Regions from separate parts of the Stappia indica genome, predicted to be linked through region 1. Evidence: predicted binding sites of a transcription regulator. Region 1 holds the regulator's gene; each other region holds the start of a gene.
What was found. Region 1 encodes PhoB, which activates phosphate uptake and scavenging genes when phosphate is short. Its sites were predicted from a motif close to TGTCATNNANCTGTCAT; they were not measured.

Region 1 (4,291 bases):
TACCAGGCGTCGTCGCAGTTCCGAGGCTCGCTTCCGTCTGCTCGGACTGCTGGCGGTCAGCCTCGGCGTGCTGGCCCTGCTGGGCCTGCTTGCCTCCATCTTCTCAAACGGGCTGTCCTCTTTCCAGCAGACCTACATTCGGCTCGATATCCATCTCGATGCCGCCCGGCTGGACAAGGCTGGCGACCGAAACCCGGACCAGATCGCCAAGGTCTCGACATTCGGTTACGCGCCGCTGATCCAGAAGGCGATGGAAGAGAAGATGGCGGCGGCTGGCATCGCTATCGAGGGCCTTTCCGCGAGCGACGCCGCCGATCTGATTTCGAAGGAGGCGCCTGCCGAGCTGCGTCGCTATGTCCTCGCCGACCCCTCTCGCATCGGCCAGACGGTGCCGTTCGACCTGCTCGCCTCGGGCCGGATCGACGGCTACTACAAGGGCCGGGTAACGATGGCCAGCGCCGAGCTCGACCGGAACGTATCGCCGCAGCAGCTTCAGCTCGCCGACCAGCTCAAGGACGCAGGGATCCTGGAGACCAGGTTCAACTGGAGCTTCTTCACGGCTCCGGACGCCTCGGATACGCGGCCCGAGGCCGCCGGTCTGGGAGTGGCGATCCTCGGTTCGGCCTACATGATGCTGATTGTGCTGGCGCTGTCGCTGCCGATCGGTGTCGCCGCCTCGATCTATCTCGAGGAATTCGCGCCGAAGAACCGCTTCACCGACCTGATCGAGGTGAACATCGCCAATCTCGCGGCGGTTCCCTCCATCGTCTTCGGTATCCTCGGCCTGGCGGTCTTCATCAACTTTGCCGGCCTGCCGCAGTCAGCTCCGGTCGTCGGTGGCCTGGTGCTGACGCTGATGACCTTGCCGACCATCATCATTGCCACCCGTGCCTCGCTGAAAGCGGTGCCGCCCTCGATCCGCGACGCAGCTCTCGGCGTCGGCGCCTCGAAGATGCAGTCCGTGTTCCACCACGTGCTGCCACTGGCCATGCCGGGCATCCTCACCGGCACGATCATTGGCCTTGCCCAGGCGCTGGGCGAGACCGCCCCGCTGCTTCTGATCGGCATGGTGGCCTTTGTGCGGGAGTATCCGGGCGAGCCGCCGGCGGGCTTCTTCGACCCTGCCTCGGCCCTTCCCGTCCAGGTCTACAACTGGACGCAGCGAGGAGACCCGGCCTTCGTCGAGCGTGCGTCCGGTGCGATCATCGTCCTGCTGGTGTTCCTCGTGCTCATGAACCTGATTGCGATCGTCCTGCGCCGTCGTTTCGAACGTCGCTGGTAAGGAGGCTCTCCAAGCCATGAACCAAATGACCACGCCCGAGAAAGCCGCTGCCATGCACGAGACCAAGATTGCTGCCGAGAAGGTCCAGGTCTTCTACGGCGACACCCACGCCATCAAGGATGTCAGCATCCGCATCGAAGAGAAGACCGTTACCGCCTTCATCGGCCCGTCGGGCTGCGGCAAGTCGACCTTCCTGCGCTGCCTCAACCGGATGAACGACACGATCGACATCTGCCGCGTCGAAGGCGATATCCTGATCGATGGGGAGGATATCTACGATCCCAAGGTCGATCCGGTGCAGCTGCGCGCCAAGGTCGGCATGGTGTTCCAGAAGCCGAACCCGTTCCCCAAGTCGATCTTCGACAACATCGCCTACGGCCCGCGCATCCATGGGCTTGCCCGCACCAAGGCTGCGCTGGAGGAGATCGTCGCCTCCAGCCTGCAGAAGGCCGGCCTGTGGAACGAGGTGAAGGACCGCCTCGAGGAGCCTGGCACCGGCCTGTCCGGCGGCCAGCAGCAGCGCCTGTGCATTGCCCGTGCCATCGCCGTCAGCCCCGAAGTGATCCTGATGGACGAGCCCTGCTCGGCGCTCGATCCCATCGCCACCGCCAAGGTGGAGGAGCTGATCGACGAGCTGCGCGAGAACTACACGATCGTCATCGTCACCCACTCCATGCAGCAGGCCGCCCGCGTGTCGCAGCGCACGGCCTTCTTCCACCTCGGCAACCTGGTCGAGGAAGGGGCGACGAACGACATCTTCACCAACCCCCGGGACAAGCGCACCCAGGACTACATCACCGGCCGCTTCGGCTAGTCTGGACCAGCCGCGGGAACAGACGGGATGACGCGCGCGCCTCGCCGCGCCCCGAATGGAGAAGAAACATGAGCCAACATACCGTTTCGTCGTTCGACGAGGAGCTGAAGGACATCGCCGGCCGCGTGTCGGAGATGGGCGGCCTCGCCGAGATGATGCTGAACGATTCCGTGCAGGCCCTGGTGCGCATGGACAAGGAGCTGGCGCGCCGCGTCATTGCGCAGGACAAGCGCGTCGATGCCCTGCAGTTCGAGATCGAGGAGCAGGCGATCCTGATCATCGCTCGCCGCCAGCCGGTCGCCAGCGACCTGCGTGACGTCATCTCGGCAATGCGCATTTCCAACGATCTGGAGCGCGTCGGCGACCTCGCCAAGAACGTCGCCAAGCGCGTCATCGCCATCGAGGGCACCTTCGACTCCAAGAAGTTCGCCCTTGGCGTCGAGCACATGACCGAGCTCGCCCAGAGCCAGCTCAAGGATGTGCTGGACGCCTATGCCGGGCGCGACGGCACAGCGGCAGCCGCCGTGCGCGATCGCGACGACGAGGTCGATGCGCTCTACACCTCGATCTTCCGCGAACTCCTCACCTACATGATGGAGGATCCGCGCCAGATCTCGGTCTGCGCCCATCTGCTGTTCTGCGCCAAGAACATCGAGCGCATCGGCGATCATGCCACCAACATCGCCGAGAACGTCATGTACATGTCGACCGGCGTGCTGCCGACCGACGAGCGCCAGAAGGTCGACGAGACCGGCATCGAGACCGATACGGCGTCCTGAGGGCGTTCAGGCGAACTGAGCATGGCGCGGGCGGCACTGTCGCCCGTCGCCGCTGACAACGAGAGCCGGCAAGGCGGCGCGAGCGAAAAGCCGCGCCGATGCCTCCCGGCCGGGTCGATTGGACAAGGGTACCCCATATGCCGAAGGTCCTGATTGTCGAGGACGAAGAGCCTCTGGTGATGATGCTGCGCTACAATCTCGAGGCCGAGGGCTACAAGGTCGAGACGTGCATGCGCGGCGACGAGGCGGATCTTCTCCTGCGCGAGAGCCAGCCGGACCTGCTGCTTCTCGACTGGATGCTGCCGGGTCTGTCCGGCATCGAACTGTGCCGCCGCCTGCGCTCGCGTCCCGAGACCGAGCGCCTGCCGGTGATCATGCTCACCGCGCGGGGCGAGGAGCAGGAGCGCATCCGCGGCCTTGCCACCGGCGCCGACGACTACGTGGTGAAGCCCTTCTCGATCCCCGAGCTGATGGCGCGCGTGCGGGCCATGCTGCGCCGGGCAAAGCCGGAGGTGGTGTCCTCTCTGCTGCGCGCCGGCGATCTGGAACTCGACCGGGAAACCCACCGGGTGCGCCGTTCGGGGCGCGAGATCCATCTCGGTCCGACCGAGTTCCGCCTGCTGGAATTCCTGATGACGTCGCCGGGGCGCGTCTTCTCGCGCGAGCAGCTGCTGGACGGTGTCTGGGGACACGACGTCTATGTCGACGAGCGGACGGTCGATGTTCACGTCGGCCGGCTGCGCAAGGCCATCAACCGCGGCAAGGTGCCGGACCCGATCCGCACCGTGCGCGGCGCCGGCTACGCCTTCAACGACCAGTTCGCCGCCGCCGCGTCCTGACGCGCGCCGGCGGCAGGGACGCCGGGCAGGGCGGTCTGCCCACCTATCTGCGAACAACGAGAAAGGCCCGCCGCGGTGATCGCAGGCGGGCCTTTCTCGTTTCGGCTGCCCATCTTGAACAGATGGGCGGGCGTTGCCTCAGCCGTTGGCGACGTTGCGGTCGCGGCGGCGGTCGCTCGCCGGCTGGTAGGCGATGCGGCAGTGATAGGTGCAGTAGGGGACGCCCGGGTTCGACGGGTGGCCGCAGAAGTAGAAGTCTTCCTTGGTCGGGTCGCCGATCGGCCATTTGCAGGTCCGCTCGGTCAGCGTCAGGATGGTCGCGCGCTTGGCGATCGGCACCAGCTCGGCAACGGGCTTGGCCTGCGGCGCGGGGGCTGCGACCGGTGCCGCCTCGACCTTCAGCGCGGTGGCGCCCATTGTCTGCGGTGCCGACGGGGCGCTGCCGCCCTGCTGCGGCGAGGCGGTCTGCGCCGCGTCCTCGGCGCCGCCCTTTGCCGGCTTGCTCCGGGGCTTCTGCGCAGGTGCGGCCGCCTTGGCGCGTCCCGACAGGCCGAGACGGTGGACCTTGCCGATCACC
Region 2 (4,291 bases), 870 kb from region 1:
TGGTTGTCGAGCGTCCACAGCCCGTAGCTGGTGGTCGTGGTGTCGTATTCCGACTTGAGCTGGCCGTGGGTGTGCGAGCCGGCGATCAGCATGAGCGGACCGTTGATCGGCAGCACGTCGTCGAGGAACACGGAGATGTTCATCGCCCGCGGCTCGGGCATGCCGTCGTCCTTGTGCCAGGTCGGGAAATCCTGGTGCCACTGCCAGACGTCGCCGGTGAAGGCGGCCTTCGCGTTCACCTTGAACTGGTGCATGTACAGCTCTTCGCCGAAGATCTGGCGCACCGGCTCGATGAGGCGGGGATGGCGGCCGAGCAGGCGGAACGCCTCGTTGTAGGTGTGGCAGGCAAAGGCCGTGCGCGGGGTGCCGTCCTTCTCGCGCCAGATCTCCTTGCGGTCCTCGTCGAAGATGCCGGACGCTGCCTCCCGCAGCACCTCGATCTCTTCCGGCGAGAAGGCCTCGGGCAGGAAGAGATAGCCCTGGCGGTTGAATTCGTCCTGTTGTTCCTGCGTCAGCTTCATGTGGCGTTCCTCCTCTTGGCCACGGCCTTCAGGCCGTGTTCTTCAAAACCTGCATGGCGGTGAGGCGGGCCTCCGTCTCCTTGCCGGCATTTTCCGCGTGGGCCCTGGCGGCGCCTTCCGCGGCTGCGTCGCCGGCCGCGATGAGCCGGGCGATCTCGGTATGGTGGTCCCAGGCGGTTTCGCGAAAACCCCCGATGTCGAGCACCAGCCGCATCGACCGCATCATGTGCGAGAACTGCGGCTCGAGCGTTTCGGCGATCCGGCGGTTGCCGGACATGACGATGACCTGGTTGTGGAAGTCGACGTCGAGCGCGATCCGCTCCGTGACGGGGGTGTCGTCGCCGAAGCTCTCGGCCTGGCGCAGGATCCCGGCGAGCGTCTTCAGCTCCGCCTCCGGCATGCGGCCGCCCGCGACCCGCGCGGCGGCAAGGCCGGCGGCCAGCCCGTCCAGCGCGGCGCGGACCTGGTAGATCTCGCGAAGATGCGCCGGGTCGATCTCGGTGACCTTGAGCCCCTTGCGCCCGGTCTCCTCCACCAGCCCGTCGCGCTTGAGCAGCTGCAGCGCATGGCTGACCGGCTGGCGCGACACGCCGAGGCGGTCGGCAAGCTCGGCCTGGCGGATGCGCTCGCCCGGCGCCAGCTCGGCCAGCGCGATGGCCTGGCGCAGCCGCTCGTAGACGCGGTCCACCAGGATCGGGCTCTGGTCGATGAGTTCCATGGGCATGCCTTGCGTCCTTCCCCTCACGACCCTTACGGACATCGCAACGAAGCGCAGCCGGCGCGAAAGCACCCGGGCCGATCCCGGGGGCTGGGTGTGCGGCCTGTCCGGCGCGATGCCGCGACAAGCTGACGGATCGCGCGCGCCGCCGCAATGCACCGCAGGTATGACATGGGAGGCCTGTCGGCACACCCGGCAGCGCGCGTTCCGGGACGGACCTGTCCCTGACCTGGCCGGGACGGCCAGGTTCTCCGTAACCTCCGCTTGCCGGCTCGGCTCCGCGCCGTCCCGGAATGCCTCCGGCAGGGCGGGCAGCCGGACCGGCCGGCGGTCTGGCGATGGGGCCAACGGAGCCCTGAGTGCCGGTCTCCCGGCGAAACTTCCGGCCGGGTCTTTCCCCGGCGCCTGGTTGCGAAGGCGCTGTCGCCAGCCGTCTTGCAGGGCCGTCCCGCAGGGCGGGCTGCAGGGCGGGGCAGTAGACGACCGGGCCTCAACCTTCAAGGAATTCGGAATTCCAAATTCCAACGAGACTCACCCTGCCCGACGAAACCGGTCCTGTCAACATTTCGGAATTCCGAATTCCAAGAATCTATCCGAGCCGCATCCTCCAGCCGCCACGGCCGCGGCAGTTCCTTTGGCGTCCTCCCGGACGCAGGCGAAGCCGGAGATCCGGGATCGGCGAGCCGAGGGCCTGTCGGATGTGCTCCCGAAGGTCCTCTTGAGCGCGGTGGCTCCCCGGTCCCGGCTCGGCGCGGGCGTGCCGTCCGGGAAGACGCGGGGAGAGGCGGGGAGGGACATGCCGCAATGCGCCGCGTGCGGGGAAGATGATTTGCCGGCTCAATTGCCGGCATGCCGCAGAGGGAGGATTTGGCGCAAGGCGGCAAGGAGTTGCCCGTGCGGGTCGCCGCCAGGGTCCCGGCGCGCAGGGCACGGGAGGAATCTCCCAAGCGTCCTGCAAGTTGCCCATCGGCCTGCTCTGCGACGGCTCGCCTGCGGGTCGGCCGGGACCAGGCGAGAACAGCGGCCCGCCCTGGCCGGGAAGGGGTGGTCCCGCTCTGACTTAAAGGAAACTTCGCCGTCTCAAGGTCTTGACGCGACTGAGAATGTCATCCAGCCTTCACCCAGGACGCCTAACAGACATCCGGTCCAGAACGGATGCGCATCGCGCCCCAGTGGAGGAACGAAAGATGACCATGCACCTGACGAAGCTCGCCGGAGCTGCGAGCATTGCTGCCTTGCTTGCCGGCCTCATCGCCGCAACGCCCGCGCAGGCCGAATTCAAGCTCGACAGCCGCTACACCGATGCCGACGGCGACCTGATCGCCGACATTCCCTCCGATCCGGCGCAGCAGATCGATCCCTCGACGCTGATCTTCGCCTATACCCCGGTCGAGGATCCGGCGGTCTATGCCGAGGCCTGGGCCGACTTCCTGGCCCATATGGAGAGCGTCACCGGCAAGAAGGTGCAGTTCTTCCCGGTCCAGTCGAACGCCGCCCAGATCGAGGCGATGCGTGCCGGCCGCCTGCATATCGCCGGCTTCAACACCGGCTCCAACCCGCTCGCCGTCGCCTGCGCCGGCTTCCGCCCCTTCACGATGATGGCCAAGGCCGACGGCAGCTTCGGCTACGAGATGGAAATCATCACCTATCCGGGCTCGGGCATCGAGAAGCCGGAAGACATCAAGGGCAAGACGCTGGCCTTCACCGCCGAGACGTCGAATTCCGGCTTCAAGGCGCCGTCCGCGCTGCTGAAGGCCGAGTACGGCCTCGTCTCCGGCACCGACTACGAGCCGGCTTTCTCCGGCAAGCACGACAACTCGATCCTCGGCGTCGCCAACAAGGACTACCCGGCGGCCGCCATCGCCAACTCCGTCATGCACCGCATGATCGAGCGCGAGGTGATCAAGCCCGAGCAGGTCGTCAGCATCTACAAGTCGCAAACCTTCCCGACCACCGGCTACGGCGTTGCCTACAACCTGAAGCCGGAGCTGCAGGAGAAGATCAAGGAAGGCTTCGCCACCTTCAAGTGGGAAGGCTCGTCGCTGGAGAAGGAGTTCTCCAAGTCGGGCGAGGCGCAGTTCATCCCGATCACCTTCAAGGACAACTGGTCCGTCATCCGCCAGATCGACCAGGCGAACGACGTTTCCTACAACTGCCAGTAAGGCACGTACGGTAAGACCGCGACCGGCCGGACGGGGCGAGGGGGAGTGTCTCCGCCGCCCCGTCCGTGCCTGTTGCGCGCTGCCCTGACCCGAAAGACCCGGCCGCCCGGCCCTCTCTCCCCGGATCCCCGCATGCTGACAGTCGAAGCGCTTACCAAGACCTACAAGACCGGCGACAAGGCCCTCAGGTCCGTCAGTTTCACCGTGCCGAAGGGGCAGGTCGTCGGCCTGATCGGTCCGTCCGGTGCCGGCAAGTCGACCCTCATCCGCTGCATCAACCGTCTGGTCGAGCCGACCGAGGGCCGGGTGCTGCTGAACGATCTCGACATCACCGGCCTGCCGGCGCGCGAACTGCGCCGCGCCCGCCGCCGCATCGGCATGATCTTCCAGGAATATGCCCTGGTGGAGCGTCTGACGGTGATGGAGAACGTGCTGTCGGGGCGCCTCGGCTATGTCGGTTTCTGGCGCTCCTTCCTGCGCCAGTTTCCCGGCGAGGACGTGGAGAACGCCTTCCGCCTGCTCGACCGGGTCGGCCTGATCGACCATGCGGACAAGCGCGCCGACGCCCTGTCGGGCGGCCAGCGCCAGCGCGTCGGCATCGCCCGTGCCCTTGCCCAGGACCCCGAGCTGCTGCTGATCGACGAGCCGACCGCCTCGCTCGATCCCAAGACCTCGCGCCAGATCATGCGCCTGATCCTGGAGATCTGCGCCGAGCGCGGCCTGCCGGCGATCATCAACATCCACGACGTGGTGCTGGCCCAGCAGTTCACCCAGCGCATCATCGGCCTGCGGGCCGGCGAGGTGGTCTTCGACGGCACGCCGGACCTGCTCGACGAAAGCGTGCTCACCCGCATCTACGGCGAGGAGGACTGGACCGCCATGCGCCGCGC
Region 3 (4,291 bases), 2.3 Mb from region 1:
GGGTCCATCACATAGCGACCCGACACCAGCACCGGATAGGCATAGGTGGTCGCGATATGGCCGTGGCGGGCGATGTCCTCGTAGAGCTTGACGTGCATCAAGCCGTATTCCTCGAGCGCATGCATCTTGCGGGTTTCCGTCTCGCGCGGCTCCAGGAAGCGCAGCGGTTCGGGGATCGGCACCTGGTAGACCAGCACCTGCCCGGCCTGCAGCTTTTCCTCCGGGATGCGGTGGCGCGTCTGGATGATCGTCGCCTCGCGCGTCTTCGTGGTCACCGCGACATTGGCCACCTTCTGGAAGAACGCACGGATCGACACCGCGTTGGTGGTATCGTCCGCCCCCTGGTCGATGACCTTGAGGACATCCTGCGGCCCGATGATCGAGGCGGTCACCTGCACGCCGCCCGTACCCCAGCCATAGGGCATCGGCATCTCGCGGCTGGCAAAGGGCACCTGGTAGCCGGGAATGGCGATGGCCTTGAGGATCGCCCGGCGGATCATCCGCTTCGTCTGCTCGTCCAGATAGGCGAAATTGTAGGTGGCGAGGTCCTCGCCAAGTGCGGTTGCAGCGCTCATTCGGCGGCCTCCTGCGTGTCGCTTTCGCTTCCCCGCCGCGCCTCGAATTCCGCTCGCATCCGGCGGACGAGATCGAGTTCCGCCTGGAAGTCGACATAGTGCGGCAGTTTCAGATGCTCGACGAAGCCCGTCGCCTGGACGTTGTCGGCATGGGAGATGACGAATTCCTCGTCCTGCGCCGGGGCGACGCGGTCTTCGCCCAACTCGCCCGCGCGCAGCGACCGGTCGACCAGCGCCATCGCCATCGCCTTGCGCTCCGATTGGCCGAATACGAGGCCATAGCCGCGGGTGAACTGCGGCGGGAGCTTCGCCGAACCGGCGAACTGGTTGACCATCTGGCATTCGGTGACACGGATGCGGCCGAGCGAAACGGCAAAGCCGAGTTCCGGTACGTCCATCTCCACCTCGACCTCGCCGATGCGGATCTCGCCGGCGAAGGGATGCGTGCGTCCGTAGCCGCGCTGGGTGGAATAGCCGAGAGCCAGCAGAAAGCCCTCGTCGCCGCGCGCAAGGGCCTGAAGACGCAGATCGCGCGCCATCGGGAACTCCATCGGCTCGCGCGTCAGGTCGCCGGAGGGTTCCTGCGGCATCTCGGCCGGGTCTCCCGCATAGGCCCGCTCGATCAGGTCTTCCTGCGCGAGAATGTCGGCGACGCGGGTCAGCGGCTCGCCTTCGCTGTCGCGCGCCGGGGCAGGCTCCACCGCCTCGTCGCCGGCAAGCGCAGGATCGAGCAGGCGGTGCGTATAGTCGAAGGTCGGACCGAGAACCTGCCCGCCCGGCAAGTCCTTGTACGTGGCCGAAACCCGCCGCTCGGCGACCATCTCGCCGGTCTCGACCGGCAACGAGGCACCGAAGCGCGGCAAGGTCGTGCGATAGGCGCGCAGAAGGAAGATCGCCTCGATCATGTCGCCCCGCGCCTGCTTGACGGCCAGCGCGGCAAGCTCGGGCGCATAGAGAGAGGCTTCCGCCATCACCCGGTCGACGGCCAGAGCCAGCTGCTCGACGAGCTGTTCGACGGTGATCGAGGGAAGGGACCGGTCGCCGCGGCGGCGGTCGGCCAGCATCTTGTGGGCGTTGGCGATGGCCGCCTCGCCGCCCTTGACTGCGACATACATCAGCCCGTCTCCGTCTCGTTGGCATGCCTTGCGACCGTGCTGCGCGGCAGCGCCATGATGCGCAGTCCGGCGACGAGCACGATGTCGACCCCGCGCGGAAAGAGCGCCCGGTTCGCAGTGCGCTGCGCCGCGAAATCCTCAGGCAGGCCGGCTGGGCTCACCACCCGCTGCCCGTCGATGCCGGGACCTTCCAGGATCAGGTGCGCGCCGCCCTCCAGCGCATCCACCTCGACCACCAGCGTCGTCGAGCGGTCGGGATATTCCTGCGTCCCCAGGGCAAGGGCGTCCAGCGCCGGCATGGCGACGGCCCGCGCGAAAGCGAAGGTGGACTTGTCCGCCTCCTGCACCACCGGCGCACCGCACTGGAAGGACAGCCAAGCCCGCACACCCTCGCTGTCGGCGCCATCGCCCAGCCAGACCGGCGTATCGGGATCGCACATCGACACCGCGATGGCGCCCGAGCCCGACCCCAGGGGAGCGGGCGGTGCGACGGAGACGGGAAGATCGTGAAGGGTGCCGGGGCGTGCGGTCGCATCCATCAGGGCGCGGAAGACGCCCTGCGCCTCGAACACCGGATCGTTGAAACCGCCGGACACGGCGAGCGTGGAAAGAACGGCTTCGGACATCAGTCGTCTCCGCGAACCATGGTGAAGAAGTCGACGCGCGTTGCGGCGGCCTCGCGCTTGACGCGGGAGACCTCATCGGCGCGGGCGGCGGCCAGCGGCGCCAACACGTGCGCCTCGATGTCGTCGCGGCGCGCGCCGTCGCTCCACATGGCCGCAAGCACCGCAGAAAGGCGCGCCTTTGCCCTGTCCTGTCCCAGCGCATAGGCGTGGCCGACGGTGCCGCCGGCGAGCCGGACGGTGGCCCGCGTCACCGCCGCCTCTCCAAGGTTGAAGGGAGCACCGTCGCCGCCGATGCGGCCGCGCACCATGACCAGCCCGATCTCGGGTCCGCGCACCGGCATCGCCTCCGGCAACGCGCCGAGCGCCGCCGCGCAGGCCGCGATCTCGCCGCCGGGAGAGGCCGCCAGAACGTCCATCAGCCGCTTGAGGCCAGGCCCCGCCTCGCTTTGCGTTTCCGCTTCCCTCATGTGCCGCTCCGTTTTCAGTTTCGCACTCGCCCGGGAGGCTCTCATGCCCCGCAATGGCAGCAGCCACCTTCGCGCCCAGTGTCCCTACACCTGCCGTCTATATTTGTCTAGTATTATAGACAACCGACAATACAGACCCTACAAGCTCCGCGTGACGGCGGCATGACAGGGCAAGCCCCACCCCACCGCTCCCCGGTCAGCGAAACCCGGTCGCTTCGGCTCCGCTTCTGTTGGCTGTCGACCTCCTGGCTTGCTAGAAGGGCTAGGTCGTGGACTCATAATTGTGCCGGAAACGGCGTTTGGCCCGGCAATGATGTGCCAGGAGGAGCGTGATGGCCGGGGCAGCCCCCCCCGCCCGAGCGGCCCGACGCCGCAGATCGAAGTCGGGCCGACGCCCTCCGGGTCTGCGCGAACCTGCCGGCAACGGCGTCGCAAGACCTTGAAAACCGGACGGTTTCCTGCGGGCTTGCTCCTTGTATCCGATCAGGTTCGCGCAGACCGTTTCTCGCCAGAATTATGAGTTCACGACCCAAAGCCGAAGCGGCGGCGAAAGGACACGCATGAGTGGAATTGAACGGCAGACGGGGGTCGCCCTGTGGCGGCAGATCGCCGACGAGATTCGCGCCGGCATCGGCAATGGCGATCATGACGACACGGGACGCCTGCCGACCGAGGCCGTGCTGGCCGCGCGTTTCGACGTCAACCGCCACACGGTACGGCAGGCCCTGGCGGCGCTTGCCCGGGAAGGCGTCGTGGAGACCGTGCAGGGGCGCGGCACGACCATCGTTCCGCGCCGCCGCGTGACCTATCCGATCGGCACCCGCACCCGCTTTTCCGCCGGCCTCGGCGGTCAGGTGGCCCAGGCCGTCACACGACTGGTCGGCGTCTCGCAGGAAAACGCGACGCCCGAGCTTGCGGCGCAGCTGCGGCTGGCTGCCGGCGCTCCCCTGCTTCGGCTCGAAACGCTTGGCGAGGCGGACGGCGTTCCCCTGTCCCGTGCGGTCCACTGGTTCGACGCGGACCGGTTCTCCGGGTTGCCCGAGGCCTATCGCCGGGAAGGCTCGATCACACGGGCGCTGGCGGCCTGCGGCGTGGCGGACTACGTGCGCCAGTCGACGGAGATTTCGGCAGCGCCGGCAACCGCCTCCGACCGGGTGGATCTTGCCCTGCAGCCGGGGGCCGTGGTGCTGCTCACCCGTTCGCTGAACGTCGACGGGCAGGGATATCCCATCCAGGCCAGCCACAGCCGCTTTGCGGCGGACCGCGTCAGTCTTTCGGTCGCAACCGAGCCCAACGGCTGAAATTGACGTTACGTTAGAATTTGCCGCACCTTGCGAAAGATCAATGCGTTGCATTTTTATATTCGATAATTAGAAATAAATAATAAACTCGGCGCAGCGCCGCGTGCTGCTGCCTTCATTGGGACGAGAGGACAGGCCTTGCTTGCAAACAGACGACAGTTTCTCGCCCTTGTGGCCGCGGCTTCGGCCGCAGCGACACACAGCGGG
Region 4 (4,291 bases), 1.7 Mb from region 1:
GCCGCCACCGATCTGGCGCAGCTGGTGCTGGCGACCGCCCGCGACGTCGGCGCAGCCGGCATCGACAGCGAATACGGCTGGGGCCTGCTCGACCTTGCCAACCTGACGGCCACTCGCGAGGGCAGCACGGCTTCCGTGTTCAGCCAGTCGCAGACCGCCCAGGCCTCGACCCTGTCGCAGATCGCCGGCACCATCTCGAACCTTGCCGCCGCGCACGGATCGGGCAACGCCATGCCCGGCACGGTCAGCCTGTCGAGCCATGGCGCCGCCCCCGGCGAAGCCGCCCGCTACCGGCTGTGGGGCTCGATGCTCGGCAGCTTCTCCAGCACCTCGGCCAGCGCCGCCGCGCCCGGCAGCATCAGCCGCACCGGCGGCATGCTCACCGGTATCGACGTCACGCTCGCCGACGGCATCGGCGGCGGTGTCGGCATCGGCTTCACCTCGGGCAACAGCCAGGGCGGCGGCAACACGGCACGGGCGACCGGCCTGCACGCGGTCGCCTATGGCAGCTATTCGGCCGGCGGCTTCTTCGCCGACGCGGCCGGCGGCCTGACCCGCTTCGAGACGAGCCGCACCCGCAATGCCATCGCCGGCGCGGGCGGCGCCGTCGCCTTCTCCGGCTCCAGCAATGCCGTCGATATCGGCGCCTGGTCGAATGCCCGCATCGGCATGACCTTCGAGACGATGGGCGCGACCGTGCAGCCCTATCTGCAGACCCGCCTCGTGCACCAGTGGCTGGGCAGCTCGACCGAGACCGGCGCCGGCGTCTTCTCGCTTGCCGCCCCGTCCGCCAATGCCAGCCAGTTCGATGCCGGCGCGGGCGTGCGGGTCGCAGCCCCGGCCATGGCGCTCGGGACTGTCGCAACGGTTGCCCCGGTGATGGACGTCGCCTATGCCCGGGCCATCGGCTCGCTCGGCGACCGCCGCAGCGCCACCATGCTGGGCGCCCCGGTCACCGCCACCGGCAACGGCGTCGGCCGCGACATCGCCCGCCTGTCGGCCGGCGTCGAGGTCAACTCCGCGACCAACGGCCTGTCCGGCACGCTCACCTATGCGGGCGAGTACCGGGCACGCGCCCGCTCGCATGCCCTCGCCGCGCGCATGTCCTACAAGTTCTGACGTTTCGACGGTTCCGTGCTCGCAATCCCTGCGGCACCCCCTTGCGGAGGCCGGCCAGCCTGGCCTCCGCCTTTTCCTCGTCGGTTGGGGCCGGCCAGCCTGGCCTCCGCCTTTTCCTCGTCGGTTGGGGTCGGCCCGCCTGGCCTCCGCTTTTTCCGTCGGTTGGGGCCGGCCCGCTTGGTCGCCGCCTTTTCCTTGCCGGGTCACACCAGGCTGAGGTGACGCTTCTTCTCGAAGACCTTGAGAACCTGAGCGAGGTCGCCGCCGCGCTTGAGGATCACCCCGCCCGTGCCGACGACGGCATAGGCGCCCTGCCGCTTGGCATTGCGCGGCACCTTCTCGATACGAAACAGCGGCATTTCGGAGCTGCGGCGGAAGACCGAGAACACCGCCCGGTCCTTCAGATGATCGATGGCGTAGTCGCGCCATTCGCCGGAGGCCACCCGGTGGCCGTAGACCCGCAGGATCAGGTCGAGTTCGCGTCGGTGGAAGGACACCAGAACCGGGACCGAAGGGGCGGCCGGTGGAGCGGCCGATGGAGCCGCCGGACTGCGGGCAGGCGCGAAGCCGGAGATTGCCGCCGGTTCCGCACCCGGCCTGGATGCCTCTTCATCGAATTCGCTCATCGCGCCTTCTGCCTCGCCGCCCAATGATCAGCCCGTCATCCAGCCGTCATGATGGGCTCCCCTTTCCGCCTTTGGCAAGTCCCGGCCAGTCCGGCCGCGGCCGGCGCCCCCTGCCCCCCTGGCACCGCCCGATATCCGTGCCGTGTATCGACGCGGCAAACCCTTGGGCAAAAATGGCAATTTCAAACAAATTCAGCCCGCTTCCGGGGGTTTTTGCGCCTCGTGTCGATTTCATAGTTTTGCCCCATTGCAGCCAAGACGGTGCCATCTTGGCCGGCGAAATTGGCATCGTTGCATGAGGGACTGACGACAAGGCTTCGGTACGCAACAGCCCCCCAGCCCCCCGGGGTTTTGTCTCAGGCGTTCCCCGACCCGCAAGGGCCGAGACTGCAACCGGAAGGGCCGGCTCCAATGCCGGCCCTTTTCCGTTTCTGCAGCACTTGTTCCCCGTTTCTCCGCTTTTTCCACCTTGTCGGCGACCGCCGTTGATCAGGGCATGCGCAACGGCTTTTGTCGGCCGGCGAAGGGCGCTATCATGTGCTCATGAGTATCGGCCTGACAGCCCTGCGCCCTGCGCTCCACGACGATGCCGAAGCGCTCGCCACCATCCACGAGGATGCCTGGCGATCGACCTATCGGGGTATCATCGACGGCCTGGAGCTGGAGCGGATGATCTCCCGCCGGGGGCCGAAATGGTGGCGCACCGCCCTGTCGCGCGGCGTCCAGATCCAGATCCTCGAAGTCGCCGGCATTCCTGCCGGCTATGCCACCTGGGGCCGCAGCCGCATGCGCGAGCTGCCCTTCGAGGGCGAGATCTACGAGCTCTATGTCCGGCCCGACCACCAGGGTCTCGGCTTCGGCAGCGAGCTCTTCACCGCCACCCGCGCGGCCCTGGCCCGCGCCCGCCTCGACGGCCTTGCCATCCGCGTGCTCAAGGACAATGACGAGGCGGTCCGCTTCTACCAGCGCCGCGGCGGCCAGGTCCTGATGACCAGCCGCGAACGCGTCGCCCAGACGACGCTCGACCTCACGGTCTTCGGCTGGTTCGCCGAGGAGCGCTTCTGAAGCGCCCGCCCCTTGCGAAATGCTCAGGCAGCCGCGCCGTACCGTCCCGCCGCCTCGATCCAGCCCTTGCGCTTTTTCTCGTCCGAGCCCTGCACCGGCGCGAAGGTGCGAAAGCGCACCGGCGAGAAACCGCAGAACTCCAGGATCTGCTTGCGCATCACCCGGAAACCGGGCGTCCACAGCAGGAAGCGCAGATACCAGGGCGGCGTGTCGGAGGTGACCAGCACCTCGGCCGAGCGCCCCTTCAGCAGCTTGGCCGGCACCATCTGGCCCGGCTCGTAGCGGAAGGCGAAGCCCGGCAGCAGCGCCCGGTCGATCAGCCCCTTCAGCTTGGCCGGCATCGACCCCCACCACAGCGGATGCACGATCACCAGATGCTCGCACCAGGTGATCGCCGCCTGCACGTCGGAAAGGCACGGCTCCAGCACCTTTTCCGGCTTGTAGCCCGACCCCATGTCCGGATCGAACTGCATCTGCGACAGGCGCAGCAGCTTCACCTCGTGCCCGGCACGGGTCGCGCCCTGCACATAGGAGGCGGCCAGCGCGCCGCACAGGCTGTCGGGGCCGGGATGCCCGTCCAGCACGAGAATACGTTTCGCCATTGTCGGTCTTCCTGTTTCGGAGCTAGAATTGACCGCGGTCACAAATTGATGCCGCATTTAATGACCGCGGTCAATAATTGAATCCACAAGAAGGACGCCATGGTCGGACGCCCCCAGAAACGCACCCGCGAAACCCGCGAGAAGATCCTGGCCGAGGCGACCCGCCTGTTCTCAGGCCAGGGCTTCGAGGCGACCAGCGTCGATGCGGTGGCGGAGGCCGCCGGCGTTGCCAAGGCCACCGTCTTCGCCCATTTCGCCGACAAGACCAGCCTGCTGATCGCCGCGCGCACGAGCGACCTGGAGGAGCTGGAGGCAGCTATGCGCGCCCATGTGGCCCGCGCGCCCCTCGGCGAGACCCGCGACTACATTGCCGGCATCTTCCATCCCTGGCTGGCGCTCTACCGCTCCGATCCGGATTTCGCGCGCCTCTATCTCGTCCAGACGACCCTGCGCGACGGTCCCTGGACGCGGCTGTTTCTCGATGTCTGCCAGGCGATGGAGGACTGCACGCGGGATGCGTTCGCGCGGCTGTCGCGCGAGGGCCGCCTTGCCCCCGGCGCCGATCCGGACCTTCTGGCCGAGGGCGTGCTCGCCTTCTTCTACCACATGATCGTCGGCCACAGTCTCGGCGCCCTGCCGGGCGAGGCCGAACAGACCGCCCGGTTCGACGGGCTGCTCGCCACCTGGCTTGCCGCCGGCGCGTCAGGCTGACCCCGCCCGCAGCTTTCCGGGAAACCCGGCCGCCTCGGCAACCGTCTTGACGTCGCGGCCGTTTCCTGAAAAGTTGCAATTGAAACTAATATCCGGCAGCGGCAGGGTCCCTCGGCCGGAACATGGGAGGAAACAATGCGCTTCACGGTGAAATCCGCCGGGTTCGGC

Region 2: a site for PhoB is predicted at 2,344-2,360, ahead of phnD (phosphate/phosphite/phosphonate ABC transporter substrate-binding protein). Genes of this name have one in related genera too.
Region 3: a site for PhoB is predicted at 2,935-2,951, ahead of phnG (phosphonate C-P lyase system protein PhnG). Genes of this name have one in related genera too.
Region 4: a site for PhoB is predicted at 1,779-1,795, ahead of GH266_RS11130 (DUF2794 domain-containing protein). Genes of this name have one in related genera too.

Annotation. Positions count from the first base shown of each region.
Region 1 covers NZ_CP046908.1:4,061,901-4,066,191, forward strand. Annotated here, with positions in the region: gene pstA (phosphate ABC transporter permease PstA) at 1-1,282, shown strand, start outside; gene pstB (phosphate ABC transporter ATP-binding protein PstB) at 1,308-2,096, shown strand; gene phoU (phosphate signaling complex protein PhoU) at 2,165-2,875, shown strand; gene phoB (phosphate regulon transcriptional regulator PhoB) at 3,013-3,714, shown strand; gene GH266_RS18970 (GcrA family cell cycle regulator) at 3,853-4,291, opposite strand, start outside.
Region 2 covers NZ_CP046908.1:3,194,319-3,198,609, forward strand. Annotated here, with positions in the region: gene GH266_RS15010 (phytanoyl-CoA dioxygenase family protein) at 1-521, opposite strand, end outside; gene GH266_RS15015 (GntR family transcriptional regulator) at 550-1,245, opposite strand; gene phnD (phosphate/phosphite/phosphonate ABC transporter substrate-binding protein) at 2,433-3,401, shown strand; gene phnC (phosphonate ABC transporter ATP-binding protein) at 3,534-4,291, shown strand, end outside.
Region 3 covers NZ_CP046908.1:1,723,631-1,727,921, forward strand. Annotated here, with positions in the region: gene GH266_RS08115 (alpha-D-ribose 1-methylphosphonate 5-phosphate C-P-lyase PhnJ) at 1-575, opposite strand, end outside; gene GH266_RS08120 (carbon-phosphorus lyase complex subunit) at 572-1,690, opposite strand; gene phnH (phosphonate C-P lyase system protein PhnH) at 1,690-2,316, opposite strand; gene phnG (phosphonate C-P lyase system protein PhnG) at 2,316-2,783, opposite strand; gene phnF (phosphonate metabolism transcriptional regulator PhnF) at 3,344-4,084, shown strand; gene GH266_RS08140 (NAD(P)/FAD-dependent oxidoreductase) at 4,223-4,291, shown strand, end outside.
Region 4 covers NZ_CP046908.1:2,377,552-2,381,842, forward strand. Annotated here, with positions in the region: gene GH266_RS11125 (S8 family peptidase) at 1-1,119, shown strand, start outside; gene GH266_RS11130 (DUF2794 domain-containing protein) at 1,323-1,745, opposite strand; gene GH266_RS11135 (GNAT family N-acetyltransferase) at 2,289-2,810, shown strand; gene GH266_RS11140 (NAD(P)H-dependent oxidoreductase) at 2,834-3,412, opposite strand; gene GH266_RS11145 (TetR/AcrR family transcriptional regulator) at 3,512-4,123, shown strand; gene GH266_RS11150 (TRAP transporter substrate-binding protein) at 4,259-4,291, shown strand, end outside.